2 regions of the Proteus penneri genome follow, and region 1 is predicted to be linked to the other one. Evidence: predicted binding sites of a transcription regulator. Region 1 holds the regulator's gene; the other holds the start of a gene.

What was found. The regulator ArgR, encoded in region 1, controls arginine synthesis, uptake and breakdown. The targets are predictions, from matches to a motif close to ANTGAATAAAAATACANT.
Region 2: the regulator ArgR is predicted to act here: its motif matches at 1,659-1,676, upstream of argA (amino-acid N-acetyltransferase).

The regions. Positions count from the first base shown of each region.
Region 1 is NZ_CP059690.1:3,810,494-3,823,181, reverse strand. It holds gene mdh (malate dehydrogenase) at 1-883, opposite strand, end outside; gene argR (transcriptional regulator ArgR) at 1,331-1,801, shown strand; gene mpl (UDP-N-acetylmuramate:L-alanyl-gamma-D-glutamyl-meso-diaminopimelate ligase) at 1,859-3,238, opposite strand; gene fbp (class 1 fructose-bisphosphatase) at 3,403-4,410, shown strand; gene ppa (inorganic diphosphatase) at 4,622-5,149, shown strand; gene H1225_RS17300 (MFS transporter) at 5,243-6,421, opposite strand; gene H1225_RS17295 (dTDP-4-dehydrorhamnose 3,5-epimerase family protein) at 6,430-7,722, opposite strand; gene H1225_RS17290 (XRE family transcriptional regulator) at 7,771-8,034, opposite strand; gene H1225_RS17285 (gamma-glutamylcyclotransferase family protein) at 8,396-8,743, opposite strand; gene tamB (autotransporter assembly complex protein TamB) at 8,749-12,573, opposite strand; gene tamA (autotransporter assembly complex protein TamA) at 12,570-12,688, opposite strand, start outside.
Region 2 is NZ_CP059690.1:2,650,958-2,663,645, forward strand. It holds gene amiC (N-acetylmuramoyl-L-alanine amidase AmiC) at 207-1,469, opposite strand; gene argA (amino-acid N-acetyltransferase) at 1,710-3,044, shown strand; gene recD (exodeoxyribonuclease V subunit alpha) at 3,115-5,025, opposite strand; gene recB (exodeoxyribonuclease V subunit beta) at 5,028-8,639, opposite strand; gene ptrA (pitrilysin) at 8,636-11,524, opposite strand; gene recC (exodeoxyribonuclease V subunit gamma) at 11,540-12,688, opposite strand, start outside.

The DNA.
Region 1 (12,688 bases):
TACCATTTAGAGATTGCTTTTCAAAATCACTCAATTTGCCAATAGATAAATATTCCTCTACACCGTTTTTACCTAAAAGAATAGGTTGTGCAAAGAAACGGGCATATTCTCCATCGCCTTCTGTATAGGTACATTCAATAATATTTTTCTCGCCATTTAAAGCGCGAATTAATGAAAGACCAAAACGTGCGGCTGCTTGCCCCATAGATAATGTTGCAGATCCGCCACCCGCTTTTGCTTCAACAACCTCAGTACCTGCGTTTTGAATACGTTTAGTCAACGCTGCAATTTCATCATCGCTAAATGAAACGCCGTCAACTTGAGAAAGTAGAGGAAGAATAGTCACACCAGAGTGTCCACCAATCACAGGAACGTTGGTTTTTTGTGGATCTTTACCTTTTAGTTCTGCAACAAAGGTATTGGCGCGAATAATGTCGAGTGTAGTGATACCGAAAAGACGTTTCTTATCGTAAACGCCTGCTTTCTTAAGCACTTCTGCTGCGATAGCAACGGTTGTATTCACTGGGTTAGTAATGATACCAATAAGTGCTTTCGGGCAATTTTCTGCAACCTTTTCAATTAGGTTACGCACAATACCAGCGTTAACATTGAAAAGATCTGAACGATCCATGCCTGGTTTACGAGCAACGCCCGCAGAAATCAGAACAACATCAGCGCCTTTTAGCGCAGGGGAAGGATCTTCACCCGCAAAACCTTTTACAGTAACTTGAGTCGGGATATGGCTTAAGTCAGCTGCAACACCCGGTGTGACGGGAGCGATATCATATAAAGAGAGTTCACTACCAGCTGGAAGCTGATTTTTAAGAAGAAGCGCCAGTGCCTGACCAATACCGCCTGCTGCACCGAGAACTGCTACTTTCATTCTGATACTCCTTAGTTTACGAGATAGTGGAACGCCTTCGAGATACTCACTATTACGCAATTCACCTTTAAAAAAACAATTATTTAACAGTGATATTGCATAATAAGGCATTTTCGGTGAAAAATAATACTTTGGTTATTCTAAACAAAATGCTTATCTGTTAATGAGATAGCGGACACTCTTTTGATAAATAATTTCAATAAATATGATAAAGTGTTAAGTACACCATCATCCTTATGATAATCATTTAAGCTTATCAGTTAATTAACAAATATTTTACTTTACTTAAATTATCACATTCACACGCTGTAAATAAATTTTTTTTGCAATACATTCTAATTTACAATTTTGAGGAGGCCATCACTCACCTTCCTTCGTCTTATGTTGCATAAAAATTCACTTCTCTGCATAATACACAGGTTATTGATAACTCACTAAAGGTGAACTATGCGCGTTCCTTCTAAGCAAGAAGACTTGGTTAAAGCGTTTAAAGCCCTGCTGAAAGAAGAAAAATTCAGTTCACAAGGCGAGATTGTGACAGCATTACAAGAGGCTGGATTTGATAATATTAATCAGTCCAAAATCTCTCGCATGCTAACAAAATTTGGTGCAGTAAGAACCCGTAATGCCAAAATGGAAATGGTGTATTGCCTTCCTACTGAGCTTGGTGTACCAACAGCAAGTAGCCCATTAAAAAATCTGGTACTCGATATCGATCATAACCATTCTGTTGTAGTAATAAGAACGAGTCCGGGTGCGGCACAACTTATTGCACGTTTACTAGATTCATTAGGTAAAGCAGAAGGGATCCTTGGCAGTATTGCGGGTGATGACACTATTTTTTCAACACCAGCACCAGGATTTTCCACAGAAGAATTACGAGACGCTATTCTGAATCTGTTTGATCAGGAATTATAATTCGTCTCTATACCGCTTCAAAAAGTAAGCCACTGAATTTTCAGTGGCTTCTTATTTCTAATACGGATTATCAAGATCTTTAGGCTGTGCTAATTTTGCAAGTAGTTTTTCATGAATACCACCAAAGCCGCCATTACTCATAATCAAAATATGATCGCCCGCTTGTGCTTCTTTCGCAATCATATCCACTAATGTATCAAGATCGGTACTCCAACGAGCTGGCTGTACGCAATGCTCTGCAATATCACTCACTAACCATTGAATATTCGGTGGCTGGAATAAAAAGACTTCGTCAGCACGACCTAATGCTGGAGCGATATCATCCTTACTAATGCCCATTTTCATGGTATTTGAACGAGGCTCTAACACCGCAATAATACGAGCCGTTCCACCGACTTTACTACGTAACGCTTCAAGTGTTGCCAAAATCGCTGTGGGATGATGTGCAAAATCATCATAAACACTGACTTGGTTAACCTCACCACGTAGCTCTAAGCGACGACGCGCATTAATAAACTTATTCAATGCTTCACAAGCATCAGCAGGTAAAACACCAACGTGGTGCGCTGCAACAATCGCCATTAAGCCATTTTGCATGTTGTGTTCACCCGAAAGCCCCCAACACACCTCTCCGACTCGCTCATCTTTGTGAAATACTTCAAAATGACTACTGTCATTACTGAGTTTTTTGGCTTGCCAATCCCCAGTTTCTCCCGTGAACTCTTGTTCACTCCAACATCCCATGCCAATAGTCTGTTTTAAATTCATATCATTGTCAGGCATGATGATTTTCCCTGAGCCAGGGACAATACGAACTAAATGATGGAATTGTTTTTGAATTGCAGCTAAATCATCAAAAATATCGGCGTGATCGAACTCAAGGTTATTTAAAATCAGCGTGCGTGGAGAATAATGAACAAATTTAGAGCGTTTATCAAAGAAAGCACTGTCATACTCATCTGCTTCAATCACAAAGAAGGGGCTTTCGCCTAACTGTGCTGACACTTGGAAATTACCCGGTACGCCACCAATTAAAAAACCGGGTTTATAACCACAATCTTCTAAAACCCAAGCCAACATACCTGCTGTTGTAGTTTTACCATGAGTTCCTGCAACCGCTAATACCCAACGTTCAGGTAGAATATAATCATGTAGCCATTGAGGGCCTGAAGTATAAGGCAGACCTTTTTCAAGTACAGCTTCAACACAAGGATTTCCTCGTGTCATCGCATTACCAATAATCACCATGTCAGGAGCAGGTTCTAATTGTTTAGGGTCATACCCCTCAATCAATTCAATTCCCTGATTTTCTAATAAAGTACTCATGGGTGGATAGACATTAGCATCAGAGCCTGTAACTTTATGTCCCTTCGCTCGAGCTAAAATGGCAAGACTTCCCATAAAGGTGCCACAAATACCAAGAATATGAATGTGCATGAATTTCTGTCCAATAGCATGAAGTTGGTCACTATTCTAACGATCAAAAAGCAGATAAGAAACGGATTAACCTTTGAATCATCCAATTCTTTGGCTAAACTTGCCACCACCAAGGAGTTTTTCCTCCTTTTTTACTTTACCCACTCACATTCAGGACCTGCGTCATGAAAACATTAGGCGAATTTATCGTCGAGAAACAACAAGATTTTCCCCATGCAACTGGTGAACTTACGGCATTACTTTCAGCAATTAAGCTTGGGGCTAAAATTATTCACCGTGATATCAACAAAGCAGGGTTAGTCGATATTCTTGGTACTAACGGTGTTTCTAATGTTCAAGGTGAAGCCCAGATGAAACTGGATCTTTACGCGAATGAGAAGCTCAAGGCTGCATTAAAAGCACGTGGTGAAGTTGCGGGTATCGGATCAGAAGAAGAAGATGATATTGTTATCTTTGAAGGTGATCGTGCTGAAAATGCTAAGTATGTCGTGTTAATGGATCCATTAGATGGTTCTTCGAATATTGATGTAAACGTTTCCGTCGGTACTATTTTCTCTATTTACCACCGTATTACACCTATTGGCCAATCAGTGACCTTAGATGACTTCTTACAACCAGGTCATCGTCAAGTAGCTGCTGGCTATGTCGTTTATGGCTCATCAACCATGTTAGTTTATACAACAGGTTGTGGTGTTCATGCCTTTACTTATGATCCTTCTTTAGGTGTATTCTGTTTATCTCATGAAAGTGTACAATTTCCACCAACAGGAAATATGTACTCAATCAACGAAGGTAATTACATCAAATTCCCATTAGGTGTAAAAAAATACATTAAATATTGCCAAGAACAAGATGCTGCAACAAATCGCCCTTATACCACACGTTATATTGGTTCTTTAGTTGCTGATTTTCATCGCAACTTACTGAAAGGGGGGATTTATATTTACCCAAGTACGGCAAGCCACCCTACTGGTAAATTACGTTTGCTGTATGAATGCAATCCAATGGCGTTCTTAGCTGAACAGGCTGGCGGTAAAGCAAGTAACGGTAAAGAACGTATTCTTGATATCGAACCCAAAGAACTTCACCAACGTATGCCTTTCTTTGTAGGGACTAAATCGATGGTTGAACAAGCTGAAAGCTTTATGGCGCAATATCCTGACGAAGAATAATTCATTGGCTTAGTCGCCATCGCCATATCGCCATATAGATAAACCGGGCTTCTCTTTCGTCCGGTTTTTTCATCTTTAGAAATAGAGTCTCTTTTTATTTACTGCTCATTTTTGCATCATAACGCAACAGGTTTGGCAAAAAACGGGTATTGTTAAAAACTTTTCGCTATACTACAGGCCACGTAAAATTATTTTTTATAGGAAATTTTTTATGAGCCTGAATCATGTTCCTGCTGGTAAAGAACTACCAGAAGATATCTATGTTGTTATTGAAATTCCAGCAAACGCTGATCCTATCAAATACGAAGTGGATAAAGAAAGTGGCGCACTGTTTGTTGACCGTTTTATGTCAACTGCAATGTTCTACCCATGCAACTACGGTTACATTAACAACACGTTATCTTTAGATGGTGATCCAGTAGACGTTCTGGTTCCAACTCCATATCCATTACAACCAGGTTCAGTTATTCGTTGCCGTCCTGTTGGCGTACTGAAAATGACTGACGAATCAGGTGAAGATGCGAAACTGGTTGCAGTTCCACACACAAAACTGAGCAAAGAATACGATCACATTAAAGATGTGAACGATTTGCCTGAACTGTTAAAAGCACAGATCAAACATTTCTTTGAACACTATAAAGATTTAGAAACTGGCAAATGGGTTAAGGTTGACGGTTGGGAAGGCGTAGAAGCAGCTAAAGCTGAAATTCTGTCTTCTTTCGAGCGCGCTAAAAAATAATTCTGTGCAATGAGAATTAGCTTGATAAACAATCTGTTGATTGCTTAACAAAAATAAGCCCACATCAATAAATGTGGGCTTATTTTATGATTATCAATTTTGATTATTTAACCGCATAATAAGCATTATGCCACTCATCAAGGTGATCGCCATGGCGATTATCATCAATGTATAGACTGTCGAAACATTCCCTGTGGAGAAAAAGAGTACCCCCCCAATAATAGGCAATATCAATTGATTAAATAAAATAATTAGTGAGGAAATACTGGCTAATTGTGTTACAGGAATAATTTCTATTCTTAACATCCGTAAGATATTCCCTGAAAAAACCTTACCGATAATGGATAAGGCATAAAAGATAACAAAAATAGTGATATCTTTTTGAAAAATAATTAGTAAAGAAGAACTTATTGTGATGATGAAAATCGATAGAGACATTAATAACTTTCGATTTAAATAGTGGGTTAAATAACCATATAAGTAGGTTCCTATTACACCACAGATCCCCGCAGATATATCAATAAAGCCATAGTATTTAATGGGTAAGCTCATCGATTGATCAATTAATGCAGTACCACTCGACTCAATTAATCCGTCAAACATATTATTGCCGATAGCAATAAAAATAGAAAAAATCAAAATAGGAGACGTGAAAATAATCACCATTCTTTTAGTCACTCGTAATGCCTTTGTTAGGCTATTTAGTTGAGTGGTGGATTGGTTCTCTTTTGGCTCTAGATAAAAGAATAAAAAAAATACTGCATTAATGGAATAGAATAGACAAGGAATAATAAGTAAATAATGGTAACCATAATCAATAAATAACATACCAATTAATGGACCGATGATCATGCCAAAAAAATCCATTCTAGACATTATATTAATATGATGTTCTTTATGGTGGCTCATTAATGCAATAATTTTTTCATATGAAATCAGTGTCTGTGAATTACCAATAGAAATTAAGCTTCCTACTAATCCAAAACTAATTGCAATAACTAAATCAGAGGAAAAACCTGAAGTTAATAAAAATAAACAACCAATAATTTTACTACTATCGGAAATAATAGAAATAGGGCGAACACCTAAGGCATCAATATATTGACCAATAAGTGGTATTAAAAAAATGCGTGGTAACCACCATAAGGCGTATGTCAATCCTGTATACTCAATACTTGTTGTTAATTGATAAACAATAACAGGTGTTAAAAAAACCATTAAACCATCAGCACTTAACACCAGAAAAAGCATATAAAAAAAGACAACACGCATAATAGAAGTTACACCTTTTCTTTAATTAATACTTTAATAGGCTGGTTATTTTCATCATAAACAATAATCGATTTTGGGGTATGATGAGTGGGCTTATGTTTCATTAATTCTTGTTGTTTAGAAACAAGGAATTGATAATAGCTTAAATCTGCTGGTATTTTATTAACACGATAAGATTGATAATTTTTATTAGTGATCTCCCAGTCGATAACATCATGTCCCGGAATATATTCTTTTTCTTTGTCTAAATAGATAACAGGCCGATTAACTGTAATGATATTAGCCATATTAAACAGTGCATGAGCTACCCCACAGGGGATCACTAATTCCATATTAGGTAAAGGCTTGAACGTTATTTCATCTTCACAAAATAGAGTGGCTGAGCCTTCTCGCATATCGACAAGTTTTAATGTTATCTCACTAGAAGCCTTTCCTAAAAAAGTTAAATGATCTTCTTGCCCTAAATGTAATCCATAAGAGTCAAAATCATAATCCTCATGACCATGCTCAACCAGATACATAGGGGATTGTCGCGTTAATGGGACAATACCACTCTCTTTGCCAGTATGTAGGGTCGCCATTTCGCGAAATTCCACGCCTAAAATAGTCGATGTAGGTAATTGTTGTTTTTGAGTATCTACCATTTTCTCTCGAAACCGTAAATTAATCTCATCACCATTATCTAAGCGGATTTTGCGAGTTTCAGAGTGTAGGAATCGATGTTGACTTAACCACTGTTGTTGTATCTCGGCAATCCGATGATAGACCAGTGCAGAAGCTTCTTCTGTCATTGGTTCATAGCCTTCAATCTCATTAATATCGATATTTTCAGGAAGGTTTATCACATCATTATTAGGTGACCAATTTAGTGTTTCACTTGCGAATTGCTCGATAGTGGGTAAAAAAAGAGAGTAGCTATTTAAGGTAAAAACATTCTCTAGATAAGAAAAAGTATGAGCGACCCCTGGGGGAATAATTAGTGTTCTTGCTGATGATGGTGTTATCTCAAAACTTAATTCTGATTTAAATGTTGGTGAGTTTTTACGACAATCAATAAATTTAGCCAATATCTTTTGTTTCTCATCACCTAAAAAAGTTAATGTATCTTGTTGACCAAGATGAATGCCGTACTGCCCATATTTAAATTCACTTTTACCATGGTAAACAATATTAATAGGATAGGTTGTTGCGAAAGGAATAACATAAGAATGCTGTTTTCCATTATTTATTCGCCAGCGAGCAATCCAGTATAATCCTACAATATTAATATTTTTATTGAGTTCATTAATATCCTTATTCACGACTATCTCCTATGCAGTTAAAAAAGCAGCCTTATGGCTGCTTTTTTATTAAATACTGACAATTTCGATATCATAACCAAGTAGCTTTGCACTTTTTTTCAATTCATCTAAATTAGTTGTATTTAATTTTAAATACTTATCATCTGCAGGTGCATTTTTAATACCGGCAAGATAGGCTAGTTTATCTAATGCATCTGTTGTTACAGTTTTTGTTTGTAATATCAAATCAGTAAAACGATGATTTACTATATTGTATTTTAAATCTTTTGGTGGATTATTATAAAGTTGAGTAATATCATTTAATTTATCCATAAAATTACCTTATTTCACTATATTAATAATAGGATAATTATCTCTTTCCCTCTCAAACAAGACTGTTTTAACATTAAATTTATTTTGTTGTCAATCAGGTCTACTATTAATAATTTTCATATCATTATAGATAAATTTTAAATAAATAATTACCGACTTAAATTTAAAACAATATAAATAAATATACATATTAGAATATATGACTACCTCTACTATAAATAGTAAAGTAATAATAAAAATTAAAGTTTATGATTAATTTTATAGAAAATAATAGTTTCACTAAAAATAAAAAAGCGCGATATAAATATCGCGCTTTTTTATCATTACTAAGTCATCTATCGTAATAGCTAAAATTTGCTTATTACTCTTCTTCGTGGCGCTTTAACCAGTCACCACTTTTTATTTCACGTAAACCATCCACAGGCTTTTGATAAAGGTAGATCCAAGCACTGCCATAAGGCGTTGATATCAGTTGTCGCTTGTAATCCTGATCATTCTTTTTCAATTCATCAAGCTCTGTCAAGATAGAGGGCGTTATCCGATAAACTTCACACTCTATCTCTCCTTCACCTTCAATAACCGCAGGGTAAAACCCTAAATCATAGAGTTTATATCCCACTAATTTATGCTCACCCAAAAGCTGTGCATAGGTCATCCAGTGATGATTGCCTTGGTTTCGCCGTAAACTACCATAAACAATAATTCGCATATAATTTAAAACTCAAATTGATAAAGCAGATCTATTGCCTGATTCATACCAGACACTGCTTGTAAATACAACCTGGGCATCAAGCGATAACGTAAGGTTAACGTCGCTAGCGAATCAAATATACCCACTCCATACTTCACTTGTAGATCGTTCGTTATCTTACCACTGACCACAACTTGTGAGCTATCCCCCACACCTTGTGTATCAAGCGCTAAATCCGAAACACCAAAGGTTTCACCTATGCGCCCTACAAGCTGACCACTCTGACCAACGCCTAATCCTATCAGCATTGCTGTCATTTGTGATGAATCAGCATCACCACTACTTAGACCTTCGCCTCTTAACAAGTAAGATAATGCTTCTTGTTGTGTTTTAGCCGGCTCAGAGAAAATTTCCACTTTAGGCTGGTCAGCAAGCCCTGTTACTCGAACCCCCGCAATGACATTATCTGCGGTATTATCTGGGTTACGAATAGCCTCGATATTTAAGTAAGGTTGATCAACAGGTCCAGAGAACAAGATTTGTCCCTTACGTACTTGTAAGTCTTGTCCATAGGCTTTGAATTCCCCTCTTGGAATATCAACTTGCCCATTTAAACCTAGCCCTTGTTTATTCTGATTGACTTTAAGTGTTCCCGTCAATCGGGCTCTAAGTCCAAATGCGTCCAGTGTCACATCATCACCAATATTAATCGCTAAATTGCTTTGAATTGGAATCGATGTCTCTTTTGGTGCTATAGGTTGCAGGTTTTTATCTAGCATGACTTCATCAGAAGATGCCGATACCGCTGATTCCGGTAATTCTTGAACCACAATACGAGCCCAAGGGATATCAATACGACCATCTAGTTTCAGTAAATGAGGGTTAGCCTCAAACACTAAATCAGGATTAACATCAATACGCACCATTGGAGGCAATGACACTCGTAGCTTATTACCATTAGCAGCGACCACTGCGCGCCATTCATCTAACTTACGCCAATCTGCATTCCCAGTAAGATTTAAATAACCTTCTGGCGTTTCAATTCTGCCACCTAAATCCGATGTTGCTCCATTGAATCGAACATCAACATTACCTTTCGTAATATCAAATGGGATCCAATGTCCAACCACTTTTAATTGATTAATTCCAAATTGACCAAATAACAGTGGCGATTGAGCACTTCCTCCTAAACGTAATTGAGCGCCAATATTCCCTTGAGCAATTTCACCTTTACCTAAGAACGGTTTGATTAAATCTAATGTCAGATTATCAATATCAACCGTACCTGATAGTTGGCGATTTTTCTCAAGATCGGCAACATGTACATTACCTTTAAAGTCACCATTACCCGCAATACTAATCAGCCATTGCAATGTTGCTTTACCATTATTCATACCCGCATTTAAGGTAATAGCATCAAAATCAATAGGTAAAATTGTTCCTTCAATATTTTGTTTTACCGCAACACCTTGCCCTTTTAGATTGACAGATGCTTTCGGTAATCCGCCTTTTGAGTTCCATGTTGCAGTGGCGTCCCCTGTAAATAGGCCTTGAACAGAAGTTTCAGGTGGTAAGAATGGCTTTATCATTGCTAAGTCAAAACGTGTTAGCGTAATTGCAGCAGTTCCACTTTCACCCACGGTTATCGCTTTAGGAACACAAACTTGCGCATTTGGGTTCACCCAGCAATGAGAGCCAATAGTGATCTCTTGCTTTTCTGCCAACAAATTCAGCGCCATGGCTTTATTTAAACGCCATTCACCCACAGGCGTATCAAAAGCTGTATTATTTAGCGTTCCTTTCCACTGTTGTTTCTCTTTATCAAATGATCCAGCTAATGTCAGCCCACCAGAAACAGGCTCGCCATCCATTTTCAACGTGAGTTTATGCTGTTTTTCTGTACCAGCAGCATTCAACGTTAAATTACGAATAACTAAATCGGCTTGTTTTAACTGACGAGCAGTAATAGCTAACTTACCACCAATTTCTTTGTCCGATTGAACATCACCTTTGATAGTGATGGATTCAACACTGACTTGATCTTGCCATTTAATACCATGAGCATTGATATCAGCGATAATCTTAGGTTTGTTCATATCACCGCGGATATTCACTTTCCCTTTAATAACGCCCGCAAACCCAGGAACAAAACCATTTAAACCAGGAGCATTAATATTGGCATCTAATGCCCACTTATCACCTAAATGCCCTTCAATATCGAGGTTATTTTTACCAAGAATGAGTTTTAGTTGAGGGATATTCCATTGCCCAGAATCGTTACCATACGCATTCCCCCTTGCCTTAATTAAATTATTTTTGAAATTACCATCTAAGGTAATTTCAGGAACACGTAATTGCCAACTTCCACCATACAGGCTTCCCGTTGTAGCGATACGCCCATCTAATTTAGCGGGTATATCAGGATACTGTTTTGCGGTATTAACTCCCGAAATAGTGAGCAATGCATTCCAGCTAATTGCCTTACTCCAATCAGCGACACCAGTAATATCGGCATGACCTTGCAAAGCGGCTAAACGTAAACGCGTTAGCTCTATTTTCTCTTCATTCCCTTTCGCATCCAGCATTAATTTTGCTGGCGGGATCTCCTGACCTTCAATATCAGAGCGTAATGAAAGATCATAGTTATCGGTCTGACCATTCAAGCGTAATCGAGTGTCATTAAGTTGATACTGTACATCACCAGTTAATGGCCAACGTACTTTTTGACTCTCTAGCGTCAGTTTTAAAGGAAGATGAGGCTTAGCCAATTCGGCTTGAGCATCAAGGGTTGCTGTAACCGTTCCTGTTAAAGAAAGGGCGAGTTTAAGTTCTTCGAGTAACGCACCTTGCAAAGAAAGTGTGGCTTTTTGATCTTTAAAATCTTCAAGCCCCACAACATCACGAATGGTTGCGTTGATATCTAAATTAACAGGCCATTGTTTATCAAGCGTGATCCCCCCATTTAAACTGACCTCACCTTCTGGTGCATCAACACGTAATTTAGTGAGATTAACTTGCTCGCCTTGGGTATTTGCCTCAAAAGATAATTGATTGATGGTAACTGGGGTATCCCCACTTACTTGTAATTGCTTACCTTCAATACCTTCAATATTGATATCTACAGGGATAATAATTTCCGGTAATTCAGCTAATAATGGCTTAGCAAAAATCGTTTTAATTGTGTCTGCTAATGCTTGTTCTTTTTCTTCCGGTGTTTTAGGTTCAGCTTTAGGTTTTGCAGTTGCGACTTCTTTTACATCTTGGGCAACCGCTTCAACACTACCTTCTTCTGGCGTTTTGGGTAACGCCACCAGCAAATCATTAATGACGGTTGGATTTAATGTAACTTGGCGACCTTCCCACTGCGCACCGGTTTTAAACTCATCCAACGAGATTGCCATATCGTCAATCTTCACATGCGTATTTTCTAATGAGAGCGAGTTTAAATAGATAGGTAACGGAGCATTGAGCTCAGTTAAAGGTTCTGATGGTGGGGTTTCTTCAGAGGGTGGGAAAGCACTAGTATCAACATTAACAACCACATCGCGTGTCGCCAATGTATCAATACAAACTTGTTTATCCGTCAGGCACGCTAAACGTAATCCTAATGATAACTCACCTACATTCACATCAACCCCAGGCATTTGATATTCAACACCCGTTAAATGCAGATCTTTCCAGCCACCATTAACATCTTTGATAACTAAACCTGGAACCCAGCGAGTTGCACTATTAATGGCAAAATGTAAACCCGATTGTGTTCCTAAGATCCAAGCTACAGCACCCAATGTAAGCAAAATAATGATAAGGAGTGTTAACGCAATCCATTTCAACCACTTTTTTATCATAACTCTGCTCCTAACCCGATATAAAACTGGAGTCTACGTTTATCCACGTCACTCACAGGTAATGCTAAATCAAATTTAATTGGACCCACTGGGGATGCCCAACGAACACCTGCAC
Region 2 (12,688 bases), 1.2 Mb from region 1:
TTCAAAATTTCTTCTTATTTTACTTTTCCTCTTAATTTACAAATCTAATCTTCTCACTCATAAATTTACTACATTAAATTTCTTTTATCTCAATAACCCATTGTGTTAGATAGATTTATTACACTTAAAATACAATAAAAAACGCCAATAGAAAGCGCATGATATTGGCTTTCCACTGGAATATAAGAAAAGAATATAGAAAAAGATTAGCTACGATCAGCTAACGTTAATTCACCGCCATTAGCGAAATAAGCTTTGATCCCTTTGAAAATAGATTCTGCAATTTGTTGCTGGAATTTAGCCGTTTTCAGTTTCTTCTCTTCTTCGATATTACTGATAAAGGCAGTCTCTACTAAAATAGAGGGGATCTCAGGCGCTTTTAATACCGCAAAACCGGCCTGATCGACTTTATTTTTATGCAGTTTATTAATACCACCTAATAGCTTAAGCACTTCGCTACCAAATTTTAAGCTGTCATTAATAGTCGCAGTTTGTACGAGATCGAGCATTGCATGGTCTACATAGCGATCGCCACTTTTACTCACCCCACCAATTAAGTCAGACTCATTTTGTGTTTGAGCAAGATAACGTGCCGTATTACTGGTTGCGCCCGTTTTTGATAATGCAAAAACAGATGAACCTCTTGCTGAACGGTTTGTAAACGCATCCGCATGGATAGAAACAAATAAATCTGCCTGCATTTTTCGCGCTTTAGCAACACGCACTGTCAATGGAATAAACACATCTTCATTACGTGTCATATACGCCTTCATTTTGGCGTCTTTATCAATAAGCGTTCTTAAGCGACGAGCAATTTGTAAAACCACATCTTTTTCACGTGTTTTATATTTACCAATTGCCCCAGGATCTTCTCCACCATGGCCTGGGTCGATCATGATAATAATAGGTCTATCTCGCCCTGCTCTACCCGGTTTACGGGTATCAGTTTGTGCTGGCACTGCTTGTTGTAAATCACCGTCGTTATATTCACGCAATAGTGCTAAGAGAGGATCGTCTTCCGTGTCAGCACCATGGCTTGGATAGAAATCTAACACCAAACGGTTTTTAAATTCAGCCACAGGTTTAAGCGTAAACATTTGTGGTTGTACAGGCGTTTTTACTTCAAATACCAGTCGTACTGTTTTAGGTGTATTTTGACCAACGCGAATAAGCTTTAAATACGGATCGCTAGTCTGAACCTGATTAGCGACACCTTTCAGCACGCTATTAAGTTGAATACCTTCTAAATCCACCACAATACGTTCAGGATTTGATAATGCAAACTGACGATATTTCAGTGGGGTACTGGATTCTATAGTCACGCGAGTATAAGTCGAGGCAGGCCAAACCCTCACAGCAACAATAGATGCTGTGGCAGCAAAACCAACAGGACTAACACTTAACAATAATAACGCGCCAATTCCTTTAACAAGACGACGACGAGTTTGATTGTGCTCAGAATGACTCATGAAAATATTCCAAAAAAACGATTAACGCCAATAAACTCTAAAAAGAGATAAAAAAAGTTAAGAACAAAAAACTTTACCCAATCCACACTTCACTGTCACTTAAAAACAGCACAATTACTCACTTTTACACGAATATTCTGCCTTCAGGGAAAACAATAAGATAGGATTTTACTTGCCATTCCTCCCCAAAAAGAATAAAAATACATTAAATACGAATAAAAATTCACTTGAGAGGGTTTTATGAAAGAGCGTAGCACCGAATTGGTCGATGGATTCCGCCACTCGGTTCCGTATATTAATGCACATAGAGGCAAAACATTTGTCATTATGTTGGGTGGCGAAGCCATTGCTCACGAAAATTTCCCATCCATCATTAATGATATTGGGTTGTTACACAGCCTAGGTATTCGTTTAGTGGTGGTTTATGGTGCTCGCCCACAAATTGATGCAACTCTTGAAGTACAAAAAATACCTCCGATTTATCATAAGTATACACGTATCACAGATAGCAAAACCTTAGAAATCGTTAAACAAGCTGCGGGTACATTGCAACTCGATATTACGGCTCGCCTATCAATGAGTTTAAGCAATACTCCATTACAAGGTGCTCATATTAATGTTGTCAGTGGTAACTTTGTTATCGCGCAGCCATTAGGGGTTGATGATGGCGTTGATTACTGTCATAGCGGGAAAATTCGTCGTATTGATGAAGAAGCTATTCATCGCCAGTTAGACAGTAATGCTATTGTATTAATTGGCCCTGTTGCAGTGTCTGTTACCGGTGAAAGTTTTAATCTCACCTCAGAAGAAGTGGCAACACAGCTTGCAATCAAACTTAAAGCACAAAAACTGATTGGTTTTTGCTCATTTCAAGGTGTTGCCGATGAAGAAGGCCACATTGTTTCTGAACTGCTACCTAATCAAGCTGAAGATAAAATTCTAGAGCTACAAACAGAAGGTGATTACCACTCAGGCACAGTAAGATTCTTGCGAGGTGCGGTTAAAGCCTGTCGTCGAGGTGTAGAACGTAGCCACTTACTAAGTTATCAATCTGATGGTGCGCTTATTCAAGAATTATTCTCTCGTGATGGTATTGGTACTCAAATCGTCATGGAAAGTGCAGAGAAAGTTCGTAGAGCAAATATTAATGATATTGGTGGCATACTCGAACTTATTCGCCCATTAGAACAGCAAGGTATTTTAGTCAGACGTTCAAGAGAACAATTAGAAATTGAAATTGACCAATTCACTATTATTGAACGCGATAATATGACTATAGCCTGTGCCGCACTGTACCCTTATCCATCAGAAAAAATTGGTGAAATGGCGTGTGTTGCAGTACATCCAGATTATCGAAGCTCTTGTCGTGGTGAGGTTTTACTACAACGTATCTCAGCACATGCTAAGCAATTAGGATTGGAGAAGCTGTTTGTTCTAACAACTCGTAGCATACACTGGTTTCAAGAAAAAGGATTTGAACCTGCCGAAATTGATAAGCTACCGATTGAAAAACAAGCACTTTATAATTACCAACGTCGTTCTAAAATTTTAATTTTAGACTTACGTAAAGAGTAATTAATAAGTATAAAAAAAGACAGGAGCCCTCTCAATGCCTGTCTTTTTATTTTCTATCATTAACTAACAGCTAATAACGTAATTTATCAATTAATCCACTTCGACGTTGAATACGTGTTTGTATTGCCATTCTCACCATAGACTCTGAAGCATATAGAGAAAGCTTCTTTTTAGCGCGTGTTAATGCGGTATACAGCAATTCACGACTAACAACAGGTGAAAATTTATCGGGTAGTACTAACGCTGTATGGGTAAATTCAGAACCTTGTGATTTATGCACGGTCATTACATATGCGGTTTCATGTTGTGGTAATCGACTCGGTTGGATCGCTTTCAATTTTCCATCAGGTAGCTGAAAAAAAGCCTTCATTTCACCTTCATCATTATTGAGCATAATGCCAATATCACCATTAAACAGACCTAATGTACTGTCATTTCTTTGGATCATAATAGGTCGTCCAATATAATCACTTTGATAACTATTTGTAGGACGGCGGATCAATCGCTGGCGATGCAATAACATTTCAATTCTGTCATTTAACCCACTTACACCAAAAGGGCCTTCTCTTCGTGCACACAATAAACGGTATTGGTTAAATGCATTAAGAATAATATCAGGTGAGGCTTTTTGGGAAACTAATGTGAGATATTCTCGATAGGCATTAACGGCATCTTGAATCATCAGTAAATAACTTTCTTTTGATTCCAAAGCAATAAAGCTCACATCTTGAGGCTCTAATACTATTTCAAGCTGTTGTGGGCTAATCTCTGCTTTTTTTAGCAATGTAATCGCTGTTTTGGTCTGCCCTTTATTAACCGCAAAAGCCAGTTGCCCTATGCCTGAATCTTCACCAAAACGATAGCTTTTACGTAATAGACACAGAGAATCACTGACGACAGATACTGGGGTTTGAGAAACTGGAATAGTATCCGTCGATTTAACCAATTCACCTTGGGTTAAGTGATTAATCTGATCAAATCTTTTTTGACTGAAACCATCTTCAGAAAAACGACAAATATCACCTAATACAGCCCCCGCCTCAACAGAAGCAAGTTGGTCTTTATCTCCTAAGAAAATAACGTGACATTTTAATGGAAGTGCATCAATCAAACGCGCCATCATAGGTAAATCAACCATTGAGGCTTCATCAACAACTAAAATATCAAGCTGTAATGGGTTATCTTTATGGTAGCGCACTTGCTGACTTTCAGGCTGAGCGCCTAATAAGCGATGAATAGTTTGCGCCTGCTTTGGCATCCATTTATTTTCTTCTTCACTTAAATTAAGTTGTGCTAAGGCGTTACCTAAAGATTCCGTTAATCTCGCTGCCGCTTTACCTGTAGGAGCGGCTAATTGAATAATCGGCTTTTCATTCGATGTAAGCATCACAAAAGCGGCTAAAATTTTAGCAACTGTTGTCGTTTTTCCCGTTCCTGGACCGCCAGAAATAATGGAAATGGGGCTAGTGATAGCAACGCTGGCAGCCACTTTTTGCCAATTTGTTTCTTGATTTTCTTTCGTTGCTGGAAAAAGTTGGTTGAGCACTTTAATTAATTCATTTTCATCAATATCAACAATAGCCTGCTCTCGCCTAAAAAACTGAGCAACTTTCTCTTCATAGCTCCACATTCTTTGTAGATAAAGATATTCATTATCTAAAATAATAGGAAAAGAGGGATCATCGCGACTTTGATTAACGCAATGACAATGAGTCAACTCTTCTACTATCTTTTTAGCAGAAGGCTTACCCATTTTTTGCCAAATCTCTAGTGCAAACTCTTTTTGTCTACCATCGAATAATTGATCTTTCTGAATAATATTCAATGGTAAACAAACATGACCCGCTCCAGTTTGAGCACTCAAATAAGCAAATACAAACAGTAAAATAGGGTTTTCATCTTCAACCAGCATTTGTGCAAATCGAAGATCTAAAGGTCGTAATAAATTTTGTGTAATCGCTTGTTCTAAGAGTTTGATCATTTTTATTTCTCACCGACTACATCGGGTTTGCTACTTTGCCCTGTAAATAGTGAATCTAATGCCAAAACAAAAGCTTCATCAGGTAAATAGGCATAAACACCATTTCCAGGGTGCGCTTTGTCTATTCCACGTAAAAAGAGGTAATAAATTCCACCAAAGTGGCTTTTGTAATCATAATCAGGGATGCGCTGTTGTAAAAAACGATGTAACGCTAAGGTATAGAGTTGATATTGTAAATCGTAGCGATGATCCATCATTGCATTCATCATCGCTTCTTGTGTGTAATCCTCACTCGATTCACCTAACCAATTCGATTTATAATCCACAACATAGTATTTACCTTCCCAAGAAAAGACTAAGTCAATAAAGCCTTTAAGCATCCCTTCTACTTGTTGAAATTGCAGAGCCGGACAATGTCTTGATAGAGGATCAAACTGACTAATTAACTGGGTCAATTGGGTTGATGATAGTTCTTTTTCAATAGGTAAATAGAATTGTAATTCATCAAGTTGTTGTGATTTTGGGATATCAGCAAGACACAATCCTTGAGAATTAAGCGGTGTATGAAACAGTGTTTCCATCCAAGTAACTAAAAGGGGAGCCCACTTTTCATCAAAACCTTGAACGCTCAATTGTCCTTGCATCCACTGTTCATCAATAGGTTGCGAAAAATCTAATACTTCCAGCAAACTATGTAAGAACGTTCCTGCGACTGCACCACGCGGGAAATGATGAATAGAATTTTCATCAACCTCTCCTTGTCGTTTCTCACCTTTAGCATCTGTATCAAGTCCCGGTGCGATAGATTGCACCAAAGACTCAATATCACCTAAATCAAAATGATAATGACGATTTGAATGCTGATAGGTTAATCCTGAATAACTTGTTATACGCCAATTATCATGGATCTGACGTTTAAATATAGCAGCTTCAAGTTTGGTTTCAGGGGCTAATTGAGACTGGTAGCGATGCGCTGATATATTATCAAGCGTTGTAACACTGATATTATCATCTAATAAGGCATGAATTGCTTGATGTAATAATTCACTATTACCTTCTTCGCCTTGCTGTAATAAATACCCTAACGCATTTTTATGCAAATCAGTCAGCCCTGACTTACGTTTATTCCCTTTGACAAGAGGAGCGACACCAACATAACAGCAAAATTTAGATCGCGTTAATGCCACATAAAGTAAGCGTAAATCTTCAGCTAAGCGTTCTTCATCCGCTAAGCGTAAACTTTCAGGTCGGCTAAAAATATCTAATTTTGCGTAAAATTTCTCTCTATCATGATAAAGCGCTCCTTTTTGCTCTTGGTAATTACAAGCAAAAGGTAAACAAACAATCGGATATTCAAGACCTTTAGATTTATGGATAGTACAAATTCGTACAAGATTTCGGTCACTTTCCAAACGCATTTGTTGGTTTTCAGATTGTGCATCAGGATGAGAAATCTGTTGTGCTAACCAACGAATAAGAGCATGTTCACTATCGAGTTGTAATGATGTTTCTTGTAATAGTTCACCAATATGCATGATATCTGTAAGCCGGCGTTCACCACCAATACTTGCGAGTAAATTTTCTGCAATTTGATTATCCATCATGATCTTGCGCAACATTGGTAAAACACCACGCTTTTGCCACAATACATAATAATCAGCAAACTTCTCCACGTAACTATTCCAGTGTGCCTCACTGCGGTTCAAATCATCAATTTGCTTTGCGCTAAACCCAAATAATCGGCTGGCTAAAGAAGCCCTTAAAACTCGCTCTTTTTCAGGTGTTACAACCGCTTGTAATAGCCAAAGTAGATCTTTGGCTTCGTTGGTTTCAAAAACACTTTCACGATTGGATAAGAATACTGACTGTATTGAAAGTAAATTCAATGCATCACTGATCAGTATCGCTTCTCTGCGGCTACGCACCAATACCATAATATCAGCAGATGTAACCGTTTTTTTTGTACCTTGTTCGATCAGCCAAGCCTGTTGCTGATCCCCTGCTGATAACCAATCACGAATTTGTGCAGCACATTGTGCTGCCATAATTTGCTCATAATTTCCCGTAGAAACACTTTCACCTTCAGCAAGCCAAAAATTAAAAGGTGAAATCGGTTTGTCATGGTAAACAAAGGCCATGTCTTGGTTTTTTTCAGCCGAGCTTACTTCAATAAAAGGGATATGCTCAAATAGAAATGGAGCATTGGAACGCATAAAAAGCTTGTTAACTGCATTCACCATACCCGGCGCAGAGCGCCAGTTAGTATTTAATGTGTAGTGATGAGATGTCTGCTTTCGGGCTTGAATATAAGTAAAAATATCCGCACCACGGAAAGCATAAATTGCCTGTTTAGGATCGCCGATAAACAACAACCCACTGTTTTCATACTCACCATAAATCGCATCAAAAATACGATATTGTTGGGGATCTGTATCTTGGAATTCATCAATCATTGCAACTGGATAGCGTTCACGAATAGCTTGTGCTAAAGCTTTACCACCTTCACGTTTCAATGCTCTATCTAAGCGTGTTAATAAATCATCAAACCCCATTTCACCGCGACGCATCTTTTCATTTTCAATGCCTCGACGTATTTCAGGGATCGCATTGAGCAGAATAACATCACGCAGAGTCAAGCTCTGCTTTGTTAATCGTTCAATTTCAACAAAAAGAATATGTTCTGGTGCTGGGCCTTTTGTGCTCTTCTCATTCAGCGTTTCTTGCGAAAAACGAACCAAACAATCTGGTAATTGATAGCTTTTCGTTTCTGCTGTTGACGCCCACAACGTTATTTCTTCAATCCATTTAGGTAAAAAACGACTGCTATAACTACGTTTATCAACACCCGAAGCTGTTATCCATGCTTCAATTTCATGTTGATGTGCATGCCAACGCGTTTTCACCTTGTTAATTGCTTCAATAACCGCTTGATGACGCTCTTTAACTGATTCATTTTCACTGTCTAATGCCACACCTTCGATTTCAGGCATTTCACCTTGTAAATAAGGCTGTATTTCATAAAGCAGTTGTTCAGGACCAGACCAAATCTGGCTTACTGCATTAGCAACATCATAAGAAAGTGGATAACAATGGCGGCGCCAGAAGTCAGCACATACCCGCCTTTTGAGTTCATATTCATCTTGGATCAAGACTTGTTCAAACAAGACGCCTGATTCAAATGCATTGTTTGCCAACATACGCTGACAAAAACCATGAATCGTATAAATAGCCGCCTCATCCATTTGGCGCTCTGCTTCGAGCAACCATAATGCAGCCAGATCTTTATTAGGGATCTGTTTAAGTAATTCGTGGTAAGTATCATTGCAACTTTCAACATCATGGCGAATACAGGCAAGTCTTAGTTCATGAATATTTTTGCGAATACGTGCTCGTAATTCATCTGTCGCCGCATCCGTGAATGTCACAACTAAAATCTCTTCAACACTGAGAGGGCGGTAAAATGCAGACTCCCCGCCTAATCCAAGAAGCAACCGTAAATACAACAACCCTATTGTATAAGTTTTCCCTGTTCCTGCTGACGCCTCAATGAGGCGTCTTTGGTACAGCGGAAGTGTATACGGGTTTAGTGGCTGTGCCTGTATCACTTCACTCACTCTTTAATTTCCTCAATAGGTAAAGTTTTTTGTAATTCGCTTACTGTGGCGTAACGTTTCCACTGTTTATTTTCGGCGTAATCAGCATCTTTGCCATCTTTACCAATAACTTGAGAGACAAAAATAAATCCGTTCGGTTTTATAATTGCTTTTTCATAAAATTCAATAGCTTGTTTTAAAGTCACTTTATTAAGCTCAGCTAAGAATTTTTCACGTCCATCATATTTTAAGTTATTACGATGGAAGTCATTTCGATAAAGAGAAACTTCTTCATAGAACGTTTGAGGTGGTTGTTTAACTTCAGTAATAATTGCTTGCTTATACTGATTAAAATCTGCTTCACTCATTCTTTTCAAACGTTCATAGGCTTGCTGATAAAATGCGTTATAACGTTCATTTAAGTAAACTGGCGGTTTAGCATTACTTTGTAATAAGAAACCTAGACCAAACTGTTCACCCATAGTGCCTTGATAAGCAAATACTGCATAACCTAGCTGTTCTTCTGTTCTTAATTGATCATAAAACCAAGGTTTGATAACAGACGCTAACACTGAAGAAATTGCCTGACCTTCAAGACGGCTATAACCTATTGGGATATAAAGCTCACCTAATGCGTTATCTGTACTCTTCGATTTACTTTGGAAATCAACCGCATTTAATTTATTGAATACTAATGTTTCACCGATCCAGTATTCTGTACCTTGATTACCTAATAATTCGTGTGCAGATTTAGCGATATCGCGGCTTTGCTCTGGCGTTAAGTTACCAATAATTAGCGCTTGAAGTACTGCGTTTTTAATTACTTCACGGCGATTATCAATAATATCTTGCAGTGTAATTGACTCTAATGCTTTGAGTTTGTCAGCTTCTTCATAATACGGGATCGTATTTAATCGACGAGCCGGCAACATAGCTTCTTCAAATGCTTTTAAGTTATGAGTCACATCAAGTTGTTCACGATACCAAGATTTAGCTTGATCGAGCTCTTCTTGAGTTGATTCGAAACTCATATAGCTTTTCAGTGTAGCATTAACGAGTTCTGGTAAATGTTGTGTATAACCATTCATTGAAAAATCAATGCCTTGTCCTGATGAGGATGAGATATTCATTCCAGCAACAGAAGCTTGGTAAGATAATTCACTTAACGCTAAACCAGCAAGATAATCCGTTAAAGTTTGTGTCACTTGTTGCTTAACGGTAATGTCAGCTCCCTTATTCACTAAACTTAATGTCACACTGGCTTTAGGCTCATCAGAGAAATAGTGTGATGGCATATAAAACAAGCGAGCGCTTTTATCCTGCCACAACAATTCTGGTTTGATGATTTTGCTATCCGCATCAATCAGAGAAAGGTTATCAGGGATATAAGGATTAAGTGCTGGCAGAGATAATGAAATATCATCCGATAATGTCTGCCATGTTTTTAATTGCTTATCTGTGATTTTATCAACCTGATAAGGGGCATTAACAAAGTAGGCTTGTTTGTTAGACGGCTCATTAGGACTTATTACCCAAATACGCGCTTTCTCTGGTGTAAGAGAATCAAGACGAGAAAGAATAGCTGAAGGCTCATACTTATCAGCAATATAACCCGCATTGAGGATATTTTTGATTGGATAACGCAACATCATATCCGAAATACCTTCTATGTAATTCATATCTCTTACAATAGAGCCATAACGGAATGAAAGATCTAATACATTCGCAATTTCATCAAAATAACGTTGGCTGATACCTTCTGTCTTAATTAAACGAATGTATGAAAAGATAGCGGAAATCACTTTGTCTTTTTGCGCTAAACCTTTATCTGTCAACGCAACATAAATCGTAAATGAGCCTTGATTGCGATCGATATAAGGCTCTGAAGATGCACTAATACTTTCAGCTAAACCTTGATCTTGTAGCCATGTTGCCAATGTGCCTGCACTAAGATTACCGATTAAATAGCCAATATATTCATCAGATTTACTACGAAAATCAGCAATATTGTTATCTATACCAAACTCAATTTGTAAAGTCTTTTGCGGTTGAGCGGGTACTAAATGGATCATTAACCCTTTTTCTTTATCCGTCATAGCAGGTACTGTGGTGACTGGCACATCTGCCTTTTTATTCGGGATACGAGCGAAAGTGTTTGCGGCTAATTTAGATAATTCATCAAGTGATTTATTACTATAAATAACACCATTCATTAAATTACCAGAATAGTGTTTTTGATAGAATTTAATCAATTCATCTTGAAGCTTACTATTTGGTTTATCACTTAATGTCTCTAGATTCCCCCCCATAAAGCGAGAACTTGGATGTAATGGATTTAAAGTTTCAGCCCTGACTTGCCAAAAACGCATACCATCACGTGCACGCGCCATTGTTAATTCAGCATTAACCGCATTACGCTCACGATCGGCATTTTTAGGATCAAGTAAGGGTTCAGCTAAAGCATCAGCAAGGCGATCAACTGCTTCATTAATAGCACTATTTTCCACTTCTAAATAGAATGCAGTACGATAGGTCGTTGTACTCGCATTATGAGAGCCACCATTCTTTTGTAAGAATTCAGACATACTGCCTGATTGGGGATATTTCGCCGATCCCATTAGCACCATATGTTCTAAATAGTGCGCAAGACCTTGCTGGCTATCCGGATCTTCTAATGCTCCAACAGGTAATGCAACTGCCGTTAATGATTTAACTGCCTTTTCATCAGAAACCAGTAATACGGTCATTTCATTAGGTAGTTTAATCGCTTGATATTGCCGTGGATCACTCTCACTTTTTTCAATACTATCAGGCAATACTTGCCAAAGTGGATCAGTAGCAAAACTGTTGATACTCAGTAGCATCAATAGCAACATGATCCCTAGTTGCGAGCAGTATTTTCTCATCTGATATGAGCTCCCTTATTTTTTCAGAAATGGAATTATTGGTTTAAATATTGTTAATGCCGTCTGCTTGACTGTTTGTAAAAAAGGCTCGTCTAATTGAGAGAAAGCACGCTGAACATACATGTCATTCATTTCACCATCTCGATTATAACTATCCGTTAAATGTTGCATTAGAACTAATTCTGCTTTTTCTAGTGTCTCTTCATCATCAAGTAAAAACGCTTGTGATTTTTTATCATAGCAAGCTTGTAACCAAGCCCAGCCACTTTTCGCAAATAGCGCTAATGGGCTGTTTAACCCTTGTTTATAATCACTAATTAAATTGTCTAATGTTGAATAGGCAAATTCAGGATCAACAGGTAATAAACACCATTGAGTCTCTTTTCTGCCGTAAAACCGGCTCTCGCCCGTCCCCTCTTTTAAACAATAAACTAAGTGCTCAATCCAAAGCTGTAATAAATCATTAGCTGTTAAGCTGGCAGGTCGCCAGCGTAATAAACCATCAGTTTGTACCTCATTTAAACGGCCAATCAGTGGCATTGCACTAAAGCTTTGCTCTAATGTGACAGAATGTGTGGCTGATCGTTCACTTCTTATCTTTTCCGCTAAAGGGAGTAACTCTTCTATTTGTTGCTCCCAATAAATTTGACCAAATGCGCTCGCCGGAAGTTGTCCCGCGGCTTTGATACGCTCAAACAAAGCTTCTGTTGAACTTTGATCAATCAATGCTTTTAATAACCATTGATTCAATAGATAACGTTGAAGCGCATTTATCACAAATGGCTCTTCTTCAGGTAATTCTGTTTCTTCAATAACAAAGTTTGTTTTTAATCTTTGTTGGAAAAAAGCACGAATAGGATGGCGATAAAAACGTGCAAGCTCGTCAATTGAGACTTTATCTATTGTGTCATCGTCATTAAGTGCTTCCGTAAAACATTGATGAACCTCCCCCTGCCCACTCGCAGCAGGTAGCCATTCGGAAGCATAAGAGCGAAAAGAAGCACCGATTCGGAAATTTTCTTGAGCAAAAGGAACACGGCTATGTTGTGTTAACAAATGCTGATTTATACGAATCGCACTTTCATCGACATTGCGTTCACCATCTTCCGGCAAACGGAAGTTTTGCCCAATATAATCTTGTAACTCTTTGATTAATATAGATGG